3 regions of the Geomonas agri genome follow, and region 3 is predicted to be linked to each of the others. Evidence: riboswitches for the same ligand, from Rfam matches in the RefSeq annotation. Region 3 holds a riboswitch; each other region holds the start of a gene.
What was found. Region 3 has a riboswitch for molybdenum cofactor ahead of K7R21_RS01680 (aldehyde ferredoxin oxidoreductase family protein). Riboswitches for the same ligand answer to the same signal wherever they lie in the genome.
Positions count from the first base shown of each region.

Region 1: linked by a shared signal. The riboswitch ahead of K7R21_RS04990 (molybdopterin molybdotransferase MoeA) and the one ahead of K7R21_RS01680 (aldehyde ferredoxin oxidoreductase family protein) in region 3 are both predicted to bind molybdenum cofactor.
Region 2: linked by a shared signal. The riboswitch ahead of K7R21_RS19155 (hypothetical protein) and the one ahead of K7R21_RS01680 (aldehyde ferredoxin oxidoreductase family protein) in region 3 are both predicted to bind molybdenum cofactor.

Region 1 is NZ_JAINZO010000001.1:1,145,941-1,152,967, reverse strand. It holds gene K7R21_RS05010 (sigma-54-dependent transcriptional regulator) at 1-562, shown strand, start outside; gene K7R21_RS05005 (cache domain-containing protein) at 559-2,547, shown strand; gene K7R21_RS05000 (MOSC domain-containing protein) at 2,693-3,121, opposite strand; gene moaA (GTP 3',8-cyclase MoaA) at 3,138-4,118, opposite strand; molybdenum cofactor riboswitch at 4,441-4,561, shown strand; gene K7R21_RS04990 (molybdopterin molybdotransferase MoeA) at 4,637-5,848, shown strand; gene moaC (cyclic pyranopterin monophosphate synthase MoaC) at 5,850-6,326, shown strand; gene K7R21_RS04980 (MogA/MoaB family molybdenum cofactor biosynthesis protein) at 6,342-6,839, shown strand; gene pta (phosphate acetyltransferase) at 6,929-7,027, shown strand, end outside.
Region 2 is NZ_JAINZO010000002.1:1,766,959-1,773,985, reverse strand. It holds gene K7R21_RS19170 (energy-coupling factor transporter transmembrane component T family protein) at 1-456, opposite strand, end outside; gene K7R21_RS19165 (ABC transporter ATP-binding protein) at 437-1,828, opposite strand; gene K7R21_RS19160 (hypothetical protein) at 1,841-2,062, opposite strand; gene K7R21_RS19155 (hypothetical protein) at 2,064-2,807, opposite strand; molybdenum cofactor riboswitch at 2,909-3,026, opposite strand; gene K7R21_RS21015 (hypothetical protein) at 3,104-3,295, opposite strand; gene K7R21_RS21010 (DUF1003 domain-containing protein) at 3,320-3,637, opposite strand; gene K7R21_RS19140 (PadR family transcriptional regulator) at 3,857-4,207, opposite strand; gene K7R21_RS19135 (permease) at 4,262-4,810, opposite strand; gene K7R21_RS19130 (permease) at 4,807-5,280, opposite strand; gene K7R21_RS19125 (methyl-accepting chemotaxis protein) at 5,480-7,027, shown strand, end outside.
Region 3 is NZ_JAINZO010000001.1:360,968-367,994, reverse strand. It holds gene K7R21_RS01695 (MOSC domain-containing protein) at 1-11, opposite strand, end outside; gene moaA (GTP 3',8-cyclase MoaA) at 89-1,069, opposite strand; gene K7R21_RS01685 (iron-containing alcohol dehydrogenase) at 1,560-2,723, shown strand; molybdenum cofactor riboswitch at 2,846-2,967, shown strand; gene K7R21_RS01680 (aldehyde ferredoxin oxidoreductase family protein) at 3,007-4,737, shown strand; gene K7R21_RS01675 (MoaD/ThiS family protein) at 4,811-5,035, shown strand; gene K7R21_RS01670 (HesA/MoeB/ThiF family protein) at 5,037-5,888, shown strand; gene K7R21_RS01665 (molybdopterin molybdotransferase MoeA) at 6,017-7,027, shown strand, end outside.

The DNA.
Region 1 (7,027 bases), 780 kb from region 3:
CCCCGTGGGCGCGACCCGTGCCAAGAGCGCCGACATCCGCTTCGTGGCCGCCACCAACAAGGATCTCGAGGAGGAGGTGCGCGCCGGCAGGTTCCGCGAGGACCTCTACTACCGCCTCAACGTCATCAACATCCCCCTCCCCCCGCTGCGCGAGAGAAAGGACGACATCGAGCCCTTGGCCCAGCACTTCCTGAAGAAATACAGCCTCAAGATGAAGAAGGAGGTGACCGGCGTCACGCCGGAGGCGCTGCACATCCTGTGCGGTTACGACTGGCCCGGCAACATCCGCGAGCTGGAAAACGTTATGGAGCGCGCAGTCATCCTGGCCCGCACCCCGCTGGTGACCCCCAAGGAACTCCCCATCTGGCGTAGGCAACAAAAAGCTGCTGCGGCACCAGCCGAGCCACAACTGGTGTCTCTGGAGAACATGGAGAAAGCACACATCGAGCGCACCCTGCTCGGCACGGGCTACCACAAGAGCCGTTCCGCCGAGATCCTGGGGATTTCCAGAAAGACACTCGATCGCAAGATCGCGGAATACGAGATCACCATCCCCTCATGAATATCCCTAGGCTCCGTTTTCCAATCAAGACCAAGCTCACGGTCGCCACGCTGATCCCGCTGGCGATCGCCATCCTGATCTGCTGGATGGCCGGCGTCTTCATCCTGAGCGCTAAGGTGGCCGCCCAAGCCCAGGAGAAGGTGCGCTACGACCTCTCAGTCGCTCGGGAGGCCTACCTGAACGAGTTGACTCGTCTCTACGATGCCGTAAAGCTCTCCGCCTCCTTCGGCAGGACCTCCGAGACCGTCATCGCCGCCGACCAGCGTGCCTTGGCCGCCACCCTTTCGCCGGTGCGCAAAAGCGAGCACCTGGACGTTTTGGCCGCGGTGGACGCCTCGGGCAAGGTTATCTTCCGGGCCAATAACCCGAAGCAGTTTGGCGACGACAAAATGCGTAACCAGTTCATAGTGAGGGCGCTCAAGGGAGAGCTGGTGAGCGGCACCACCATCATCCCGACTGCGGAACTGACACTGGAGGGTGAGGAACTGGTGCGCCAGGCGCACGTCCAGGTTGCCGGGACCAAGTCCGATCCGACCCCGCCAACCCCGCTCAACGGCGCCATGTTCCTCTTTGTTGCTGCCCCGGTGCGGGACCAGGCCGGCAACGTGGTGGGCGCTCTCTACGGCGGCGTTTTGTTGAACAACAACAAGAAGCTGGTGGACAAGATCAAAACCGTCGTCTACGAAGGGGCCAAGTCCAACGGCCGCGACGTGGGCAACTCGACCATCTTCCAGGGCGACGTCCGGATCGCCACCAACGTCCCCAATACCGACGGCAGCCGCGCCATCGGTACCAAGCTCTCGGCACCGGTGTACGACCGCGTCCTCCTGAAAGGGGCGAAGTGGGTGGGACGGGCATTCGTGGTCAACGACTGGTACCTGACCGCTTACGAGCCGATCCTGTCGCTGCAAGGGGTCCCGATAGGTGCGCTCTACGTGGGGATGCTGGAGAGCCACTACTCTGCGGTCAAGACCGACATGGCCGTCCTCTTGAGCTTCGTGCTTCTCTTGAGCGGACTGACCGGGGTGTCCATGTCCGGCTTCCTTGGGAGGAAGCTGGCGCAGCCGATCAAGGAACTGGAGCTCTTGACGCGGCGGGTGGCGGCGGGCGAGCGGGACGTGAAGAGCACCATCGACTCGCGCGATGAGATCGGCGACCTGGCCGAGCGCTTCAACGACATGAGCCAATCGCTCGCCGAGCGCGAGGACAGCATCATCGAGCTGAACCGGAACCTGGAGCAGAAGGTGCAGCTGAGGACCGCTGAACTGGAGGAGAAGAACCGGCTCCTGGTGCAGACGCGCGAGGAGTTATTGCGGGTCGAGAAGTTAGCCGCCATCGGCGAGCTGGCGGCGGGCGTTGCCCACGAGATCAACAACCCCATGGCCATCATCCGTGGCAACACCGAGCTTTTGCAGCTTTCCGTCCCCGAGGACGCGCCCAACCGGGAGGAGGTGGACACCATCTTCCAGCAGGTGAAGCGGGTGGAGCGGATCGTGTCCAACCTGTTGAAGTTCGCCCGGCGCGAGCAGATGGAGCGCGGCGAAGTGCCCCTGAACGAGCTGTTGCACGAGATCGTGGGGCAGATCGGTCACCAGGTTTCCCTGGAGAAGATCAAGGTATTCGAGTTCTACGCGGAGGAAGTTGCCGTCATCGAAGGGGACCAGGACCAGCTACGGCAGGTGTTCACCAACCTGATCCTGAACGCGGTACAGGCGATGCCCGACGGGGGCGTACTCGACATCAGGAGCGCGCCAGTGGGGAGTGGGGACAACTACGAAGTGAAGATTTCCGACACCGGGGTGGGGATCCAGTTGGAGAACCTGAGGCAGGTGTTCAACCCCTTCTACACGACTAAGGCCAACGGCACCGGGTTGGGATTGTCGGTCAGTTACGGCATCATCAGGGAACACGGCGGTTGCATCGACGTGGAGAGCGTACCAGGCCGCGGCAGCAGTTTCACCGTGCTGCTCCCCTGCGAGCACTAACCACCCTCTCCCTCCCACAAAAAACAGTTTTTAATCAGCTGCAAAATGCCATCGGGTCCACGGGGTCCACTGCGGCCATGTCGTCCACCAAAAGCGTGCACGCCAGGCCACCGCGGTTGCCAAACCGTCCACCGCAGCCGCAACCCTACACCACGACCTTATCCCCCGGCCTCACCACCCCGCCCTTGAGCACTCTGGCGAAGATCCCTTCTTTGGGCATGACGCAGTCGCCGGCCTGGTAGTAGATGGCGCAGCGGGTATGGCATTCTTTGCCGATCTGGGTCACCTCGAGTAGGGTCTCACCCAGTTCGATCTTGGCGCCGATGGGGAGGCTCACCAGGTCCACCCCTTCGGTGGTGATATTCTCGGCGAAGTCCCCTTCCTTCACGTCCAAGCCAAGTGCCTGCATCTTGGCAATGCTCTCCTGGGCCAGAAGGCTCACCTGGCGGTGCCAGTCACCGGCATGGCCGTCGCCGACGATGCCGTGCTCCTCGCGCAGGGTGACCTCGGGTACCGGGGTCTTCCTCTCCCCTTTGTTCTTGCTGATGTTAACGGCGACTATCTTTCCGATCATGCCTTCTCCTTCTTATCTACCCGCCTACGCGGGACATGGCGAATGGTTTGCTTTCTACACCTTCGTCGGTAACCTCGTGTCGCCCCGGTTTGGCCGCCACGATGCGCCGGATTTCCTTGCGTAACAGTTCGTCATCACCCGTCGCCAGCACCGGCTTCAGGTCCACGCCAGTCCCGGAGAACAGGCATCCCTTGGCGACGCCTGAGGCGGTCACCCGCAGACGGTTGCAGCCGTCGCAGAAGTGGCCGGTCATGGCGGTAATGATGCCCAGCGACCCCGGTGCCCCCTGGATTCGGAAGTTCTTGGACGGGCCGGAGCGCTCACTGTTGGTGCTCTCCTCGATGGTGTACTCCCGGGCGATGCGCTCTCTGATCTCCGCGCCGGGCACGGTGAGATCGCGCCAGTCGGCGTCGCCGCAGGTGGGCATGTACTCGATGAAGCGCACCGCGTAGGGGCGCTTCAGGGTCAGCGCCGCGAAGTCGAGGATCTCGTCGTCGTTCACCCCGCGCATGACCACCACGTTAATCTTGTGCGGCGGAAAACCGACCCGCTCCGCCTGGTCAAGCCCGTCCAAGACCCGTTGCAGCTCACCGCCGCGGGTGATGGCGGCGAAGGTTTCCGGTTTCAACGAATCCAGGCTCACATTGAGCCGCTGCACCCCGGCATCCCTCAGCCCCTGGGCCATCTCCTTCAGCAGCAGACCGTTGGTAGTCAGCACCAATTCCTTCAGCCCCGGCAACGCGGCCAGGCGCGCAAGGAAGTCAATGATCCCCTTGCGCACCAAGGGCTCGCCGCCGGTGACGCGGATCTTCTCAATCCCGGCGGCAACCGCCTCGGCGGAAATCCGAAGCAGATCCTCGTAGGAGAGCATCTCGCAGTGGCTCAACTTCTCCACGCCCTCTTCAGGCATGCAGTAGCTGCAGCGCAGGTTGCATCGGTCGGTGACCGAGAGGCGCAGGTAGTTGATGCGCCTGCCGTAGGTGTCTATCAAAGACATAATTCTTCCTGATTACTGGTAGTTGCACGCCGGGCTTCAAGCGGCGGGTGATCCCCCGGGCGTTCGGTGCGGACACGGCTTTAGGGTACACGATAAAAACCATACCTTGTTTGTCAAACGGAAAGCAACCACTTTAATGAGGGAGCCAGACGAGCGTGCGCCGTGAGTGGAAGAAAGTATACGACATGTAAAGGCTACGTTTTGAGCGAAGGAATTTGCATTGTTACGGCTAGTTACGCTACACCTTGGAAAGCTGCCGTGCTTACCCTTAACCTAAAATAATTGTTGTTTTCCCGGCAAATATGCTATGGCTTGGGAAAATATGCAGAAACGTCTCCGAGCCGCGGCCGTCTAAAGGGAAACACTCCAAGGCACCGCAGCCGATGGGTGCTGCCGGAAACGGCACCGCCTCCCTCTTGGAAAGGAGAAGCACCGCCGCATCAGCGCACGGGCCCTCTTCCTTCACGGAGTCGGGCCCTTTTTCGTTATTGCCATTACCAAGGAAGAAAGAGGAAAAGATGACGAACTACGAGCAAGCCAGACGCATGGTCATCGACAAAGTGGCGCCCGCCGGTGTGGAAAGGGTGCTGCTGCTGGAAGCGGCCGGACGGGTGCTGGCCGAGGATTACGTGGCACCTAAAGACATGCCGCGCTGGGACAACTCCGCCATGGATGGCTTCGCCGTCAGGAGCGCCGACTGCGCGCTGGGCACCGTACTCAGGGTCACCGACTACATCCCCGCCGGGGTCAGTTCGGACGACGTAGTAACGCCAGGATGCGCCGCACGGATAATGACCGGCGCCCCAATCCCGCCCGGCGCCGATGCGGTCGTCCCCATAGAAGAGACCGAGAACACCCCGGAAACCGTGAAGCTGCTGCAGCAGGTGAAAAAGCACGACCACATCCGTTTCCAGGGCGAGGACGTGCGCAACGGTGAAGTGATCATGACCCGAGGGACGCTGATTGGCGCTCCCCAGGTGAGCCTGCTGGCTTCCTTCTCCGCGGTCCTGGTTCCGGTTTACCGTAAGGTGCGGGTCGCCATCCTCTCCACCGGCGACGAACTTGTCGAAATCGGCACCGAGCCAAAAGAAAGCCAGATCGTCAACAGCAACACCCTCGCTCTCGCCACCGCCATCAAGCTCTGCGGCGCCGATCCGGTCATCCTCGGCATAGCCCGCGACGACAGGGACAGCCACCGGGCGCTCCTCACCGAGGGACTTAAAGCCGACGTCCTGATCACCTCGGCCGGAGTATCAGCCGGTGATCGCGACCTGGTGCGCGAAATCCTGGCGGAGCTCGGCGTAGTGGAACAGTTCTGGAAGCCCGGCATCAAGCCCGGTGGACCCACCGCCTTCGGGATGAGGGGCAACGTGCCGGTCTTCTCCCTCCCCGGCAACCCGGTCTCCACCATGATCACCTTCGAGGAGTTCGCCCGCCCCGCGATCCTGCGCATGATGGGACACGTGAAGGTGTTCCGGCGCACCGTGCGGGGGGTGCTAAAAGAAGGGGCACGCAAGAAGGCGGGCAAGGTGAACTTCCTGCGCGTCCACGTCGCCATCGAGGGCGGGCGCTTTGTCGCCAGCACCTCCGGTGATCAGAACACCGGGATATTGAAAACCATGCTGCGCTGCAACGCCCTAGCCATCCTGCCCGCCGAGGCGACCGAGTTCGCCGCCGGCGCGGAAGTAGATTTACACCTGCTCGATCCCACCTTGGAAATGGAGGTTTAACATGTCGTTCAACCACTTCGACGCCAGCGGTAACGCCATCATGGTGGACGTGAGCCAGAAGACCCCGACCATGCGCACCGCGGTAGCGGGCGCCGTCCTTACCCTCAAACCCGAGACCGTGCAGGCCATCATCTCCGGCAAGATGGCCAAGGGCGATGTCCTCGGCGTGGCCCGCCTGGCCGGTATCGCCGGAGCCAAGAAGACCCCGGACCTGATTCCCCTCTCCCACCCGCTCGCCATCCACCACGTCGCCATCGAGTTCGAGGTCGACGAGGCGAAGGGAACCATCGGCGTCATGGCCACCGTGCGCGCCTTCGAGCGAACCGGCGTAGAGATGGAAGCAATGACCTCCGCCACCGTTGCCGCCCTCACCGTGTACGACATGTGCAAGGGAACCGACAAGGGCATCGTCATCTCGGACGTCAAGCTGCACTACAAGGAAGGCGGCAAGAGCGGCGTCTTCAAGCGCGAGGACTAAAGGAGAAACACCACCATGCGAGCAGCCATTCTCACCCTCAGCGACCGCTGTTCCACCGGGGAGCGTGCCGACGGCAGCGGCCCGGCGCTTCGGGCCTGGCTCGAGGAACGCGGCGTCACCGTTGCCTGCACCGACGTTATCCCCGACGAGGGCGCCCTCATCTCGGCAAAGCTCACCGAGTGGGCCGACAGCGGCCTCTACGACCTCATCCTCACCACCGGCGGCACCGGCGTCTCGCCGCGTGACGTCACCCCGGAAGCAACGGAGCGCGTGGTGGAACGCCTGCTCCCCGGCTTCGGCGAGGTGATGCGTATGGAAAGCCTCAAGAAGACCCCGCACGCCATCATCTCCCGCGCCGTCGCCGGCATCCGCAAAAACGCCCTGATCATCAACCTTCCCGGTAGCCCCAAGGGCGCAACCGAGAACATCGGCTTCGTCTGGGCCGCCGTTCCGCACGCGGTCGCCAAGCTGCAGGGAGACCCCGAGGAGTGCGGTACCCCGCTCCCGCGCTGACTGTCCAAGACGGCTTTTTTATTGACCGATCCCGCCTGCTGGGTTATACAACTAACACGGTTTTATAATTCAATTACGGAGGAATGCTCATGCCGTTGGTTAAGCAGATTCACGAGAAGGCGAAATCGAAACTCAAGACGGTGGTCTTACCGGAGAGCTACGACGAGCGGATGCTCTTCGCCGCCCAG
Region 2 (7,027 bases), on a different contig from region 3:
CACGAACACCAGGAAGGAAAGCCGGTAAGGGACGATCCGGCGCAGCCCCGCCATCGCCTCAGAGGTCCGCGTGGTACGCAGGAAGACGGCGCCGGGCAGGTAGAAGAGCACGATCTGGGTCGAGATGCGCACCCCCGGCCAGAGCCCTTTGTCCACGCCGTCGATCAGGCAGTAAAGCGGGATGACCAGCGCCGCCTGGTAGGCGAACAGGCGCACGTCGCGCCACAGGTCAGCCAGGGTGAGCCGGGCCGCCAGGTAATAGGCCAGCGCCACCGCGACCAGCACCGAAAGGGTGGCCGGATTGCGTCCGCCTGCCGCCAAGGCACTCAGCACCATGCCCAGGAGGAGCTTCCACCCGGCCCCGAGACGGTGCACCGGAGAATCGTGGGCGGCGAACTGGCAGGCGTACTCGCAGCTTCTCAGCGAGCTGCGCAGCTTAGGGAGTCGTTTCTGCAATCTCCCCTCCCTGCAGGCGCAAGCTGCGGTCGGCCCAGCGCCGGTCCGGCAGCTCGTCGTGCGAGGCGATCAGCACCGTGGTGCCGTAGCGGATCGGCATGCGGGCCAGGATGGCCAAAAGGCTCAGCCGCTGGGGAAAGTCGAGACCGGCAAACGGCTCGTCCAGGAGCAAAAGGGTCGGGCGCGGCGCCACCACCGCCGCCAGCGCCACGCGGTGCTGCTCTCCAAACGAGAGGGTGAGCGGCGCGCGGTCGGCCAGGTGGGCGATGCCGCAGAAGGAAAGCGCCTCGGTGACGATGCGGTCCACTTCTTCCACCGGGTAGGCCAGGCGCTCCAGCGTGAAGGCGACCTCCTCGCGCACCGTCTCGGCGAACAGCTGGCGCGCAGGGTTCTGGAACAGCACCCCCACCTGCCCGCGCAGATCGCCCGGCCCGGGGCTCTCCTTGCCGGCCACCCACACCCTGCCGGCATCCGGATAGATGAGCCAGGCCAGGCAGCGCAGCAGGCTCGACTTGCCGGCCCCGTTGCGGCCGAACAGGTGCACCCGCTCGCCGCGGCTTACCCGCAGCTGCACCTTTTTCAGCACATCCCCCGTTTCCGGGTAGGAAAGGTCCAGCCCCTGCACGTCGAGCACCGGACGGGTGCCGTAGAGCGAGGACGAGTAGGGGAGCAGGAACGCCTTGGGGCGATAGCGCACCGGGTCAGGGGGGACCCGGTCGCTCCCTACCAGACGTCCCCGCTCCAGCTTCAGGTAGCGGTCCACCAGCGCCTCGAAGGGACGCGGATCGTGTTCGGCCATCACGATGGTGTGCCCCCTGCGCTTGAGCTCCGTGAACACCGCCACCAGTTCCTCTTTCCCCTGGACATCGAGCTGCGAGGTCGGCTCATCGAGCAGCAGGAGCCCCGGCCGCATCGAGAGCACCGAAGCCACCGCGAGGCGCTGCTTCTGTCCCGCCGAGAAGCGCTCCACGCTGCGCTGCTCCTCGCCGGTCAGCCCGACCGCCGCGAGCCCTTCGCGCACCCGCAGCGCGATTTCGTCCGCCGGCACGCACCAGTTTTCCGGCCCGAAGGCGACCTCCTCGGCCACCGTGGAACACAGGATCTGCGACTCCGCGGTCTGGAACACGATCCCCGCCGCCGGGGCGCCGTCCGCGGCGTCCGAGGAGGCGACGCGTATGGTGCCCACCCGGGTCCCACCGCGCAGCAGCCCCATGATGCCGAGCAGCAAGGTGCTCTTGCCGCAGCCGGAATCGCCGGTGAGGCAGACAAACTCACCGCGCCGGACCTGTGCGCTCACCCCGGCCAGGCTCGACCCCGCGGCGCCGTGGTAGGTGAAACCGAAATCTTCTATGTCCAGAATGGTGTCGTGCAAAAAGACAATCCCCTAAGCAGCCGCGTTTAGCGGCGGCAGGCGCAGGCAGGTGAAGGAGTCAACGCTCCAGCGCCGGTAGCGGCAGTTGTAGCAGGAGAGCTCCTCCTCGACGACCTGCTCCTCCTCGACGTCCGCCACGAAGCAGGCGCAGCCCCCGGCCACTTGCGCCGCCAGCCCCCAGGCCTCCTTGCCGTGGGCGAACTCCCGGTTCCCTCTCTGATCGCTACGCCACATGCTAGTACGCCTTCAGCTGCTTTCTATGCAGCGTCTGCCAGCGCGCCTGGGAACCCGGCGACTGGGCAGCAGCAACGAGGAGCACCGACTCCCCCTCGATGAGCACCGTTTTCGGCTTTTCTCCCAACGCCACCAGGTCCTCGTCTTTGAGCGCCTCGCCGGTCACGCTCTTTACCACGTCTACCACCGGGTGCTGCAGCAGCTCGTCCACGCGCAGCATGCGGTAGGGCTGGCCGAACTCGAGGAAGCCCTTGAGGCGCCCGTCGTTACCCGACATCCTGAGCCCCGCGCCGGCCAGGGCACCGATCACCCCCTGCCCCGTGCCGCCGTGCTGGGAGAGGTGCACGCCGAGCCGCTTGGCGAGGTCGTAGGCCTCGTCCATGCCGATCACCTCGCGCTTGGCGCGGCGGCCGAAACCGATCAGCTCGTTGCGTGCCGCCATCCTGGCCGGCACCGCCACGCACAACCCCGGATCAGAGCCCGGCGCGCTCTCTTGTTCCAGGAACTCCGAGACGTACTCGATCACCGGTTCCAGCCATCCCTCGCCCACGTCGGCGTAGAAGCACATGGCGCTGTTGTGCGACGTGTAGGGGATGTCCGGGTGCACGTAGAGCTGGTGCCGGGTGATGTAGCTGCAGCTCCCCCATCCCCGCTGCTGCAGTTCGTCCGCGATCAGGGACGCGATCTCCCCGGTCCCCCTGCTCTCCAGGTTGTCGGTATCATCGATTGAAATGGCTATCCGCATCTGTCTTACTCCTAACCCGTTGTATTACAAATTACATAACGCTGGACAAAAAAAAGCCCCGATCCTGGGTGGAAAGGGGCCTTTAACAGTTCGGAGTCTCCGCTCTGCCACAAGGCTCTCCTTTCCAAAAGGGAGGCACCGCCGTTTCCAGCAGCACCCGTTGGCCCGCAGCCGTGAGGAAGTCCTTGTAGGCGGCGTAGCTCGGAGAGGCTCAGATTAATTTGGGCAGAAGCTTTAACACAGGTAAAACGTATACTCCAGAAAAATATGATGTGAAACGGCAAACTTTCCGCAGGTTACTCGTCCTTGTTCTCCTGCTCGACCTGGTCCATGGTGTCCAGCACCTTCTCGGGCTGCACATCCCTGGTCAGTTCCTCGAGCTCCGGATTCTTCGATTCCTCGACGCCGAGCTTCGCTCCGATGGCGGTCAAAAGGGCAATGACCCTGGTCACCTCGTGCTCCGCCAGGAGGTCGATGTGCAGGTTCAACTCGGCGCGCCGGTCGGCGGAGGCCTACATGCGGTTCTGGCTGATGAGAACGAAGGTGGAGAGAAAGATCGCCTCCACGGAGGCGACCATGGCGAGGATCACCAGGGTGGGGTCGAAACGGGGCAGGATGTCGAGCCAGCCGGCGTTGATGAGGATCCACGCGCCGAAGAGGACCAGATGGATATAGACGAAGGGCATGCTGCCGGTGAAGGAGGTGATGGCGTCGGCGAGCCGTTCCTGCGCTCCCTTGCTGCGCTCCTCGGCGTGGCGCCGCTCCAGGAGAGCCGCGATGTTGCGGCTCACTACGGAGGCCATGGTCTGGTCCGGTTCCGGCTGCGGCATCGCTCCCCCCGCGTGCGGGGCCCACCGGGGTGGGCTCGACCCGGAAACAGTACCAGTACCTCGTTGCAAGTCAACGCGCCGCTGGGCCTCGCTCCCACAGCTGCGCGGCATCCATCACATCCCCGACAGCTGCGTCACCACGCAGGGAGCAGGGTGCAACCGTTCCCGGCATAGCGGCTTTGCACGGCCTCGCCCCTGGAGCTGCAGCCAGGCCGTTACCTACTGCCGTGGTTTTTTAATTGCCGCATAGGTATCGAGAAAGTAGCGCAGGGTCGCCATGCGCATCTCGATGTCTTCCCGCCACCCCTCCAGCTTCTCCCACCCCGTTTGCGTCAGCCGGTACACCCTGCGCGCCGGGCCGCTGCCGCTGGTGTCCCAGCTGGAAACCACCTGCGCCTCGTCCTCAAGCTGTTGCAGGGTGCGGTAGACCGCGGCGCTGTCCGGCTTGAAGAGGGGCATGCGCTGGGATAGCGCGTTCAAGATAGCGCCGCCGTGGATGGGCTCCTCGGCCAGGGCGAGCAGGATGAAGGCGGGGAGGTGTCGGTACTGTTGCTTTCGTTTGGGAGGCATCGGGCTTCCTTTCTGGTCTGGGGCTGGCTTCCGCCGAAACGGGGAGCGCCAGGTTCAGGCGTCCACCGCCCCGGGTTGTGCAAGTTCCTGCTCCGTCTGTGCAAGTTCCTGCTCCGGCATCAGCCGCTCCATCAGGTAGCCGCAGGCGAGGATGCAGGGCACGGTGAGCGCGAGACGCAGCAGGGCGAAACGCAGACTGATGAAGCTGCTCTCCATCAGGATCATGGGGATCTTGATGGCGCCCCAGGTCCCCAGGAAGATGACGATATTGGCCAGCCGCGCCCCCTTTTTGCGCAGTGACACCGCCACCGGGAAGGCGGCGTAGAGCGGACCGGCGGCCGCGGTCCCCAGCAGCATGGCGACCCCGGCGCCGACAGCACCCGAATCCGGCCCCAGGTGCGCTTCCACCAGTCGGCGCGGCACCCAGACGTCCAAAAGCCCCATGAGCACCATGACCGGCGGCACGATCGAGAGGACCTCCAGGAGAAAGCCGGTGGAGTTGAGCGCGGCAAGCCGCGCCGTCTCCGGCCGCCACAGGGAGAGGGCCAGGTTCGCGGCGAGCACGATAAAAAGTAGCCGGTAGTCGACGAGCTTCGCCTTCACAGCAGCACCCCCATGGCCAGTCCAATGACGATGGCCACCACGAAGCTCAAGGCCTGCCGCAGCAGCGTGAAACGCTTGCCGAAACACGAGATCTCCATGGGTGCGGTCATCACCCCCACCATGGTCAACGTGGTGACGAAGGTGGCGAGGCTCGCGGGGGCGGCCCCCAGCTTGAACAGGGATCCCACCAGCGCGAAGGCGATGGGCGCAGGCATGGTCACGATGGAACCGATGGCTGCCACCAGGCTGAAGCCCCCGATGCCGCCGTGGCTGAACAGTTTCCTGATCACCTCGGGCGGAACCAGGGCGAGCACCAGGCCGACCAGGGCCACCATCCCCAAGATGCGCGGGGCCAACCCGTGCAGCGACTTGGCGCCGATGCGCAAGGCCCGCCTCGTCTTCTCGGGGTCCAGCCGCCAGGACACGAACACGGCCAGCGCCGTCCCCCCATACAAAACTGCCGACATCATGACTTCCCCCTCCACTGCCAAACCGCGGACACCATACTGTCATAAACAGTATGGTGTTTTGTACTGCAAGTCAATGACAAAAAGAGGGAAGGCTGTAAGCTCCGGGTTTTTCCGCTCAAGATGAAGAAAGATTGTGTCGATATCTCTCATAGAACGACCAGATGTGACTCTGAGCCAATGACCTCAGGAGGAAACGACGATGACCCTTTCGGGAATCAAGCTACGCACCAGACTCGGTATAGCCTTTGCCATGGTGGTGGTCCTCATGACAGTAGTGGGAGGTTACTCGATCAACAGGATGGCGGCCTTCGACAGCAAAGTCCGTACGCTGATCGAGGACAAGTGGCCCAAGACCGTGGCGCTCAACGACCTTAAGTCGCAGGTCAACGTCGTCGCCCGCGGTCTGCGCAACATGGTCATCGTTGCAGACCCGCTGGAGATGCAAAAGGAAGAGAAGCGCATCGGCGAATCGCTCCACGCTGTCGACAAGCGCATCGAGGAACTGAAGAAAACCGTGCAGAGCGACTCCGGCAAAGCAGCGCTGAAGGAGGTGATCGAGACCAAGGCTGCCTACCAGGAGGCCCAGCACCACGTCATCGCCACCATCAAGGAAGGGAACAAGGATACGGCGGGGCAGGAACTGATCGGGCCGATGCGCAAGGCGCAGAGCGCCTTCTTCGCCGCCATCGACAAGATGCTTTCCCACCAGGACAAGGAGATGGTGCGGGTCGGGGAAAAATCAAAGCAGATGATCGACCAGGGGCGCTTGGTGGTGCTTGCCCTTCTGGTCATCGCCGTCATCCTTTCCACGCTCTTGGCCCTGATGATCGTGCACAGCATCACCACCCCGGTGGCGGAACTGATCGCCGCCAACGACCGCCTGGCCGACAACGACCTCACCGTGTCCATCACCCTTACCGGCGAGGACGAACTGGGGCACCTCGCCGACTCGACCCGCAGGGTCGTGGCAAACCTGCGCGACATGCTGGGCAAGGTATCGGCGAGTTCCAGCGACATCGCCTCTGCATCCCACCAACTCAAGGCGACGGCGGAACAGATCGCCACCGGCGCCGAGGAGCTTGCCTCCCAGACCGGTTCGGTGGCGGTCGCCAGCGAGGAGATGGCAGCCACCAGCGGCGACATCGCCCAGAACTGCGTCCGCGCCGCCGAGGCCTCACGCCAGAGCAGCGAATCGGCGGCCCAGGGTGGGCACGTGGTGCAGGAAACCATAGCCGGGATGGCGCGCATCGCCGAGCGGGTCAAGGACAGCGCCGGGACCGTGGAGAGCCTCGGGGCACGTTCGGAGCAGATCGGCGACATCATCGCCACCATCGAGGACATCGCCGACCAGACCAACCTGCTCGCGCTCAACGCCGCCATCGAGGCGGCGCGCGCCGGCGAGCAGGGACGCGGCTTCGCCGTGGTAGCAGACGAGGTGCGTGCCCTGGCGGAACGGACCACCAGGGCCACCAAGGAGATCGGCAACATGATCAAGGCCATCCAGGACGAGACCAAGGCAGCGGTGAGCGCCATGGAAGAGGGGGTGGTTGAGGTGGAAAAGGGGACCATGTCCTCGCAGCAGTCGGGCGAGGCTCTGCAGATGATACTGCAGCAGATCGGCGAGGTATCCATGCAGGTGAACCAGATCGCCACGGCGGCCGAAGAGCAGACCGCGACCACCAGCGAGATCACCATGAACGTGCAGCAGGTCACCGACGTGGTGCAGCACACGGCACGCGGCGCCAAC
Region 3 (7,027 bases):
GATGCGCTCATTGCTTCCTCCGTGTTAAGGGGGGGCACCTGCGGAACCAGTCCCCTGGCAGCCTTTCGCCAGCCCCTAGCCCCTGCCTTTAACCGCCAATCCTCGACATATTGACCACCGCCTGTTCAGATCCTTCCTCGGCGATATGGTGCCTACCCGGCTTCTGGGTCACGATGCTGCGCAGGGTCTGCCGCAGCGCCTCGGGGTCCTCGCTGGCCAGGAGCGGCTTCAGCTCCGTGCCCTGTTCCGAGAAGAGGCAGCCGCGCACCCGGCCGGTCGCCGTGATCCTGATCCGGTTGCAGCTCTCGCAGAAGTGGCCGGAGACCGGGGTGATGATCCCGATGGCACCCGCCGCCCCCTGTATCTTGTAGTTCCTGGCCGGCCCCGCCATCTCCGAACTGACCAGAGGCAGCAGCGGATACCGCTCGCCGATAGTGGAGAGGATCTCGCTCCCCGGCATGCTCTGGGCGCCCCACTCCTCGTCCTGAAGGGTCGGCATGTACTCTATAAAGCGAACCGTGAACGGCTTCTCCAGGGTCAGCGCCGCGAAGTCCAAGATCTCGTGATCGTTCACCCCGCGCATCACCACCATGTTGATCTTGAGCGGACCGAAGCCAGCCTTCTGTGCCGCATCGATCCCGGCCAGCACCCGGTTCAGGTCCGCACCCCGGGTAACCCGGGCGAAGGTTTCCGGCTGCAGGGAGTCGAGGCTGATGTTGAGCCTGGCGACCCCGGCATCCTTGAGCGGCTGGGCCAACTCTTCCAGCAGCAGTCCATTGGTGGTCAGCACGAGTTCCTTCAGACCCGGCAGCGCCGAAAGGCGTCCCAGGAAATCGACCAGCCCCTTCCGTACCAGCGGCTCCCCGCCGGTTACCCTGATCTTCTCTATCCCCTGCTCCACGCACGCGGCGGAGACGCGGTACAGCTCCTCGTAGCTCAGCATCTCTTTATGCCCGAGCTTCGCCACCCCCTGCGCCGGCATGCAGTAGCAGCAGCGCATGTTGCAGCGGTCGGTGACCGAGAGTCTTAAGTAGTTGATCCGCCTGCCGTAGGTATCGATCAGTGCCATGCCTTACTCCCTTCGGAAACACGCCTCGCCGTATACAAAGGCAATATCGATACCAATTGTCCCGATTCGGAGCAAAAAGGGAGATCAGCCACTAATGAGGGAGCAACTAAGCTGGTGAATACATGGGAAACGAACCGATTTTTGTCTTCTTGAATTCAACATACAGGCGGGGAGTGTGACGACGGTTGGCACAGCAAAACGTGCGTTCCACAAAAGAGCAAACGTTCCATTGTGGAACGTTGCAACTGTTCGATTTGAGGACGCAACTTCGGAGGGGATAGTGGAGGCAGCAAACACAGCGCTGGTTAAGTATACGGTATCCTGTGAATATTATTCAGTATCCCGAAAAATTGTGTTTACAGCAAATTCTGGTACGCCCCTTGCGATAGCGTAGAAAACCGTTTTAGGAAAGTGTATGCAGCACGGCACCACCTTCTTAAAAACAAAAAGAACCGGGTCCAGCCCGGAAAAACAACAGGGGGAATTGAAAATGGCATTAGGAGAGCAGACTTACGGTTTCTACATCCCGACGGTATCACTGATGGGCATCGGCTCCGCTAAAGAGACCGGCGACCAGGTTAAGGCACTGGGCGCTTCCAAGGCGCTGATCGTCACTGACAAGGGCCTCTCGGCCATGGGCGTTGCTGACAAGATCAAGGAGCAGGTAGAAGCTACCGGCGTAAAAGCCATCATCTTCGACGGCGCTGAGCCCAACCCGACCGACACCAACGTGCACGACGGCGTGAAGGTGTACCAGGACAACGGCTGCGACGCCATCATCTCCCTGGGCGGCGGTTCCTCCCATGACTGTGCCAAAGGTGTAGGCCTGGTCATCGGCAACGGCGGCCACATCCGCGACTTCGAAGGCATCAACAAGTCCACCAAACCGATGCCGCCGTTCGTCGCCATCAACACCACCGCAGGCACCGCTTCCGAGATGACCCGCTTCTGCATCATCACCAACACCGACACCCACGTGAAGATGGCTATCGTCGACTGGCGCTGCACTCCGAACATCGCCATCAACGATCCGCTGCTCATGGTCGGCAAGCCGGCAGCCCTGACCGCTGCAACCGGCATGGACGCCCTGACCCACGCTGTCGAGGCTTACGTCTCCACCATCGCTACCCCGATCACCGACGCATGCGCCATCAAGGCCATCGAACTGATCGCCACCTACCTCTCCAAGGCTGTCGCTAACGGCGAAGACCTCGAGGCACGTGACAAGATGGCTTACGCCGAGTACCTGGCCGGCATGGCGTTCAACAACGCGTCCCTGGGCTACGTCCACTCCATGGCTCACCAGCTGGGCGGCTTCTACAACCTGCCGCACGGCGTCTGCAACGCCATCCTGCTGCCGGCCGTCAGCCAGTACAACCTGATCGCCTGCCCGGAGCGTTTCGCTCACATCGCCAAGGCTCTCGGCGAGAACGTCGACGGTCTGTCCGTGACCGAAGCTGGCCAGAAAGCCATCGACAGGATCCGCAGCCTCTCCGCTTCCATCGGCATCCCGACCGGCCTCAAGGCCCTCAATGTCAAGGAAGAGGACCTGGCCATCATGGCAGAAAACGCGAAGAAGGACGCTTGCCAGTTCACCAACCCGCGCAAAGCGACCCTCGAGCAGGTCATCCAGATCTTCAAGGACGCAATGTAATACCGTAGTAGCATGATCCCCTCCCCCCCGGGGGAGGGGCAAGTTGAAACCGCCTGCGGGCCCGACCGGCGCGCAGGCCCGAGCACATGCAAGAGATGCGTAAGCGGTGTCGGGTCAGTCACGCATCAAAAAATCTCCGAGCCGTCGCAGCCTAAAAGGGAACTTCCCTCATGGCTCCAGGCCAACGGGTTTCGCTGGAAACGGCGGAGCCTCCCTCTTGGAAAGGAGTCCCGGCGGTCAGCACTGCCGGTAGAACTAAACAAAAACAGGGAGCTTGAAAAGCATGGATAAGATTTTTCGCGTCAACATGACCGACCTCACCACCAAGATCGAAGAAGTTCCGGCAGCATGGGCAGGCCTGGGTGGCCGTGGCCTCACCTCCACCATCGTGGCCGCCGAAGTACCGCCGACCTGCCACGCACTTTCCGCCGACAACAAGCTGGTTTTCGCACCGGGCCTGCTGACCGGCACCGCTGCAGCGAACTCGGGCCGTCTCTCCGCAGGCGCCAAGAGCCCGCTCACCGGCGGCATCAAGGAGTCCAACGCAGGTGGCACCGCGGCACAGATGCTGGCTAAGCTCGGCATCAAGGCCATCATCATCGAAGGCGCACCGAAAACCGGCGCATGGTACAACCTGGCGGTGGGCGTGAACGGCGTCACCATCAACGAGGAGAAGGAACTGCTTGGCCTGGGTAACTTCGCCGTCATCGACGCGGTCGAGGCCCGCCTGGGCAAAAAGACCGGCGTCCTCACCATCGGCCCGGCCGGCGAACTGAAGATGACCGCCGCCAACATTTCCGTGAAGGACCCGGACAGCAAGATCCGCAGCCACGGCCGTGGCGGCCTGGGCGCAGTCATGGGCTCCAAGCAGATCAAGTTCATCTCCATCGACGGCGAAGGCGCGAAACCCGTGACCATCGCGGATCCGGAGAAATTCAAAACCGCAGCAAGGGCGTTCTCCAAGGCGCTTCTCGACCACCCGGTCTCCGGCGAAGGTCTCCCGACCTACGGCACCAACGTCCTCGTCAACATCCTCAACGAAGCTGGCGGCCTGCCGACCAAGAACTTCACCACCGGTCAGTTTGAAGGGCACGACAAGATCTCCGGCGAGACCATGCACGACACCATCGTGGCGCGCGGCGGCAAACCCAAACATGGTTGCCATGCCGGCTGCATCATCCAGTGCTCGCAGGTCTATCACGACAAGGACGGCAAGTACGTCACCTCCGGCTTCGAGTACGAGACCATCTGGGGCCTGGGCGCCGACTGCTGCATCGACAACCTGGACGACATCGCCCGCGCCGACAACCTGATGGACGACATCGGGATCGACTCCATCGAAACCGCCGTCATGTTCGGCGTGGCCATGGAAGCCGGCATCCTCAAGTGGGGCGACTCCAAGGAAATGCTCCGCCTGCTGACCGACGAAATCGCCAAGGGCACCGCTTTGGGCCGCGTCCTGGGTGGCGGCGCAGGCTCCGTCGGCCGCACCTACGGTGTGACTCGCGTACCCGTGGTCAAGAACCAGGGCATCCCGGCGTACGACCCGCGCTCCGTCAAGGGCATCGGCATCACCTACGCCACCTCCACCATGGGCGCCGACCACACCTCCGGCTACACCATCGCCACCAACATCCTGAACGTCGGCGGCTACGTCGATCCGCTCAAGAAGGACGGTCAGGTCGAGCTCTCCCGTGCCCTGCAGATCGCTACCGCCGCGGTTGACTCCACCGGTATGTGCATCTTCGTTGCCTTCCCGGCGCTGGACATTCCGGAGTGCCTCCCGGCCCTGATCGACATGATCAACGCCCGCTTCGGCATCGCCCTCACCGGCGACGACGTCACCAACCTGGGCAAGTACATCCTGAAGACCGAGCGCGAGTTCAACCAGAAAGCCGGTCTCACCAACGTCCACGACCGTCTGCCGGACTTCTTCAAGACCGAGCCGGTCGCACCGCACAATGCGGTGTGGGACTTCACCGACGAGGAAATCGACGAGTTCTGGAACTTCTAGGAACTTTTCCTACGCCCGGCGTGACGGAAGTCACGCCGGGTTTTTCCGTTTGAGCCTAACACGCAGGTGCCGCATGAAGATAACTCTCAAGCTTTTCGCCACATTCAGAAACGGCAGGTTCAAAGTCGCCGAGCAGGAGCTCGCCGAGGGGACCGACGTGCGCCAGGTGGTGCTCTCCCTCGGGCTCACCGAGGAGGAGATCGGTATCGTCATGCTGAATGGCCGGCACGGTGAGCTGGACAGCAAACTGAACCAGGGCGATACCCTTTCGCTCTTTCCCCTGGTTGGAGGAGGCTGATATGCGCAAGGTGATCACTTTTCTGAAAGAGCAGGCGCAGGACGGCCTGCTTCCCTGGAGCGCCCAGGATGCGACGGCCAAGCGCTTCAACCTGAGCCACGCAGCGGTCGAACTGCTTGCCCTGCAAAATGGCCTCTATCCGGCGCGCTACCAGCGCAACCGCAACATGATCCAGGTCGACGAGCAGCTGTGCCTGTTCCAAAGCCGCGTCGCTGTGATCGGCTGCGGCGGCTTGGGCGGCTACGTCCTGGAAGAGCTGGCCCGCCTCGGGGTCGGGCAGATCATCGCCGTCGATCCGGACATCTTCGAAGAACACAACCTGAACCGACAGATCCTCTCCACCCCTGCCCTGCTGGGACAGCCCAAGGCGGCGGTAGCTGCCGAACGGCTGGCGCAGGTGAATCCCGCCGTCACGGTCACCGCCATCCAGGACTACTTCTGCCTGGCTAACGGCTTCGAGCTGCTGGCGGGAGCACAGATCGCGGTGGACGCCCTGGACAGCATCTCGTACCGGCTTCAGCTGGCCGAGTTCTGCAACGTAGCCGGCATCCCCATGGTGCACGGCGCCATCGGCGGCTGGTACGGACACGTCGCCTCCCAGTTCCCCGGCGAGACCACGGTGCAGCAGATCTATCGCCACTGGGTCGCGGGCAAGGGGATCGAGCAGCAGCTCGGCAACCCCTCCTTCACACCTGCCGTCGTGGCGAGCCTCGAGGTGGCCGAAGTCTGCAAGATCCTGCTCGGCAAGGGTGAGCCGCTCAGAAACCGCAAACTGACGATTGACCTGCTGGAAATGGAGATGCAGGAGATATCCTACGCTCCGGCCCCGGTCACCCTGGTAGACGCCGCCTAATCGCTCCGCGCCCCCCCCTCGCCCTCCGGGAGAGGGGCCAAGGGTGAGGGAGAAGCAAAGCGGCAACGCTGCCGCTAAAAAAACAAGCGACGCCGTCGACGACGCCGCATAGAGCACCGAGGTGCATCATGCCAAGCTTTGAAGAAGCGCGAGGCATCATACTGGCCCACGTCGCCCCGCTGGGCGAAGAAAACGTAGCGCTGTCGGACGCCCTGGGGCGGGTGGTAAGCAGAGACATCATCGCTCCCTGGGACCTGCCGCAATACGACAATTCCGCCATGGACGGCTATGCCGTGCATGCCGCCGATTGCACCTCGGTCCCCGCCCGTCTTCTCATCACCGGGTTCCTCCCCGCCGGAGGCGCGGACTGCCCGACCGTATCCGTCGGTTGCGCCGTGCGCATCATGACCGGCGCCCCCATCCCCCCTGGATGCAATGCAGTGGTACCCATCGAAGAAACCGAGCAGGAAGGGGCCCACGTCGTGATCAAGCAGAGGGTGCTCCCCAAGCAGCACGTCCGGAGCAAAGGAAACGACGTAGCCTGCGGCACCCAGGTCCTCCCCGCCGGCAGCCAGGTTCGCCCCGCCGAGGTCGGCATGCTGGCGGCCATGGGGCAGGCGCTGGTGCCGGTCTACCGCAAGGCGCGGGTGGCGATACTGTCCACCGGGGACGAGCTTATCGAACTCGGCGAGAGCCCCAAGGCCGGCAGCGTGATCAACTCCAATGCGTTGTCGCTGGCCGCCGCCGTCCGCGAGGCGGGCGCCGAGCCAGTGCTGCTAGGGATCGCGCGGGACAACCTGGAGAGTCACCAAGACAAGATGCGGGAAGGTCTTTGTTGCGATGCACTGATCACCTCGGCTGGCGTCTCCGCCGGTGACCGCGACTTGGTCCGGGAGGTAGCCGCGAGCCTCGGTGCAGAGGAACTGTTCTGGAAGATCGGGATGAAGCCGGGCGGCCCCACGGCATTCTCGGTCTGGCAGGGAAAGCCGATCTTCTCGCTCCCGGGGAACCCCGTGTCGACCATGGTGACCTTCGAGCTGCTGGTGAAGCCCGCCCTGTTGAAGATGATGGGGCACCACCGGGTGCTTCCCCCCTTCGTAAAAGGAATCCTTGCCGAGGACGCGCACAAGAAGCCCGGC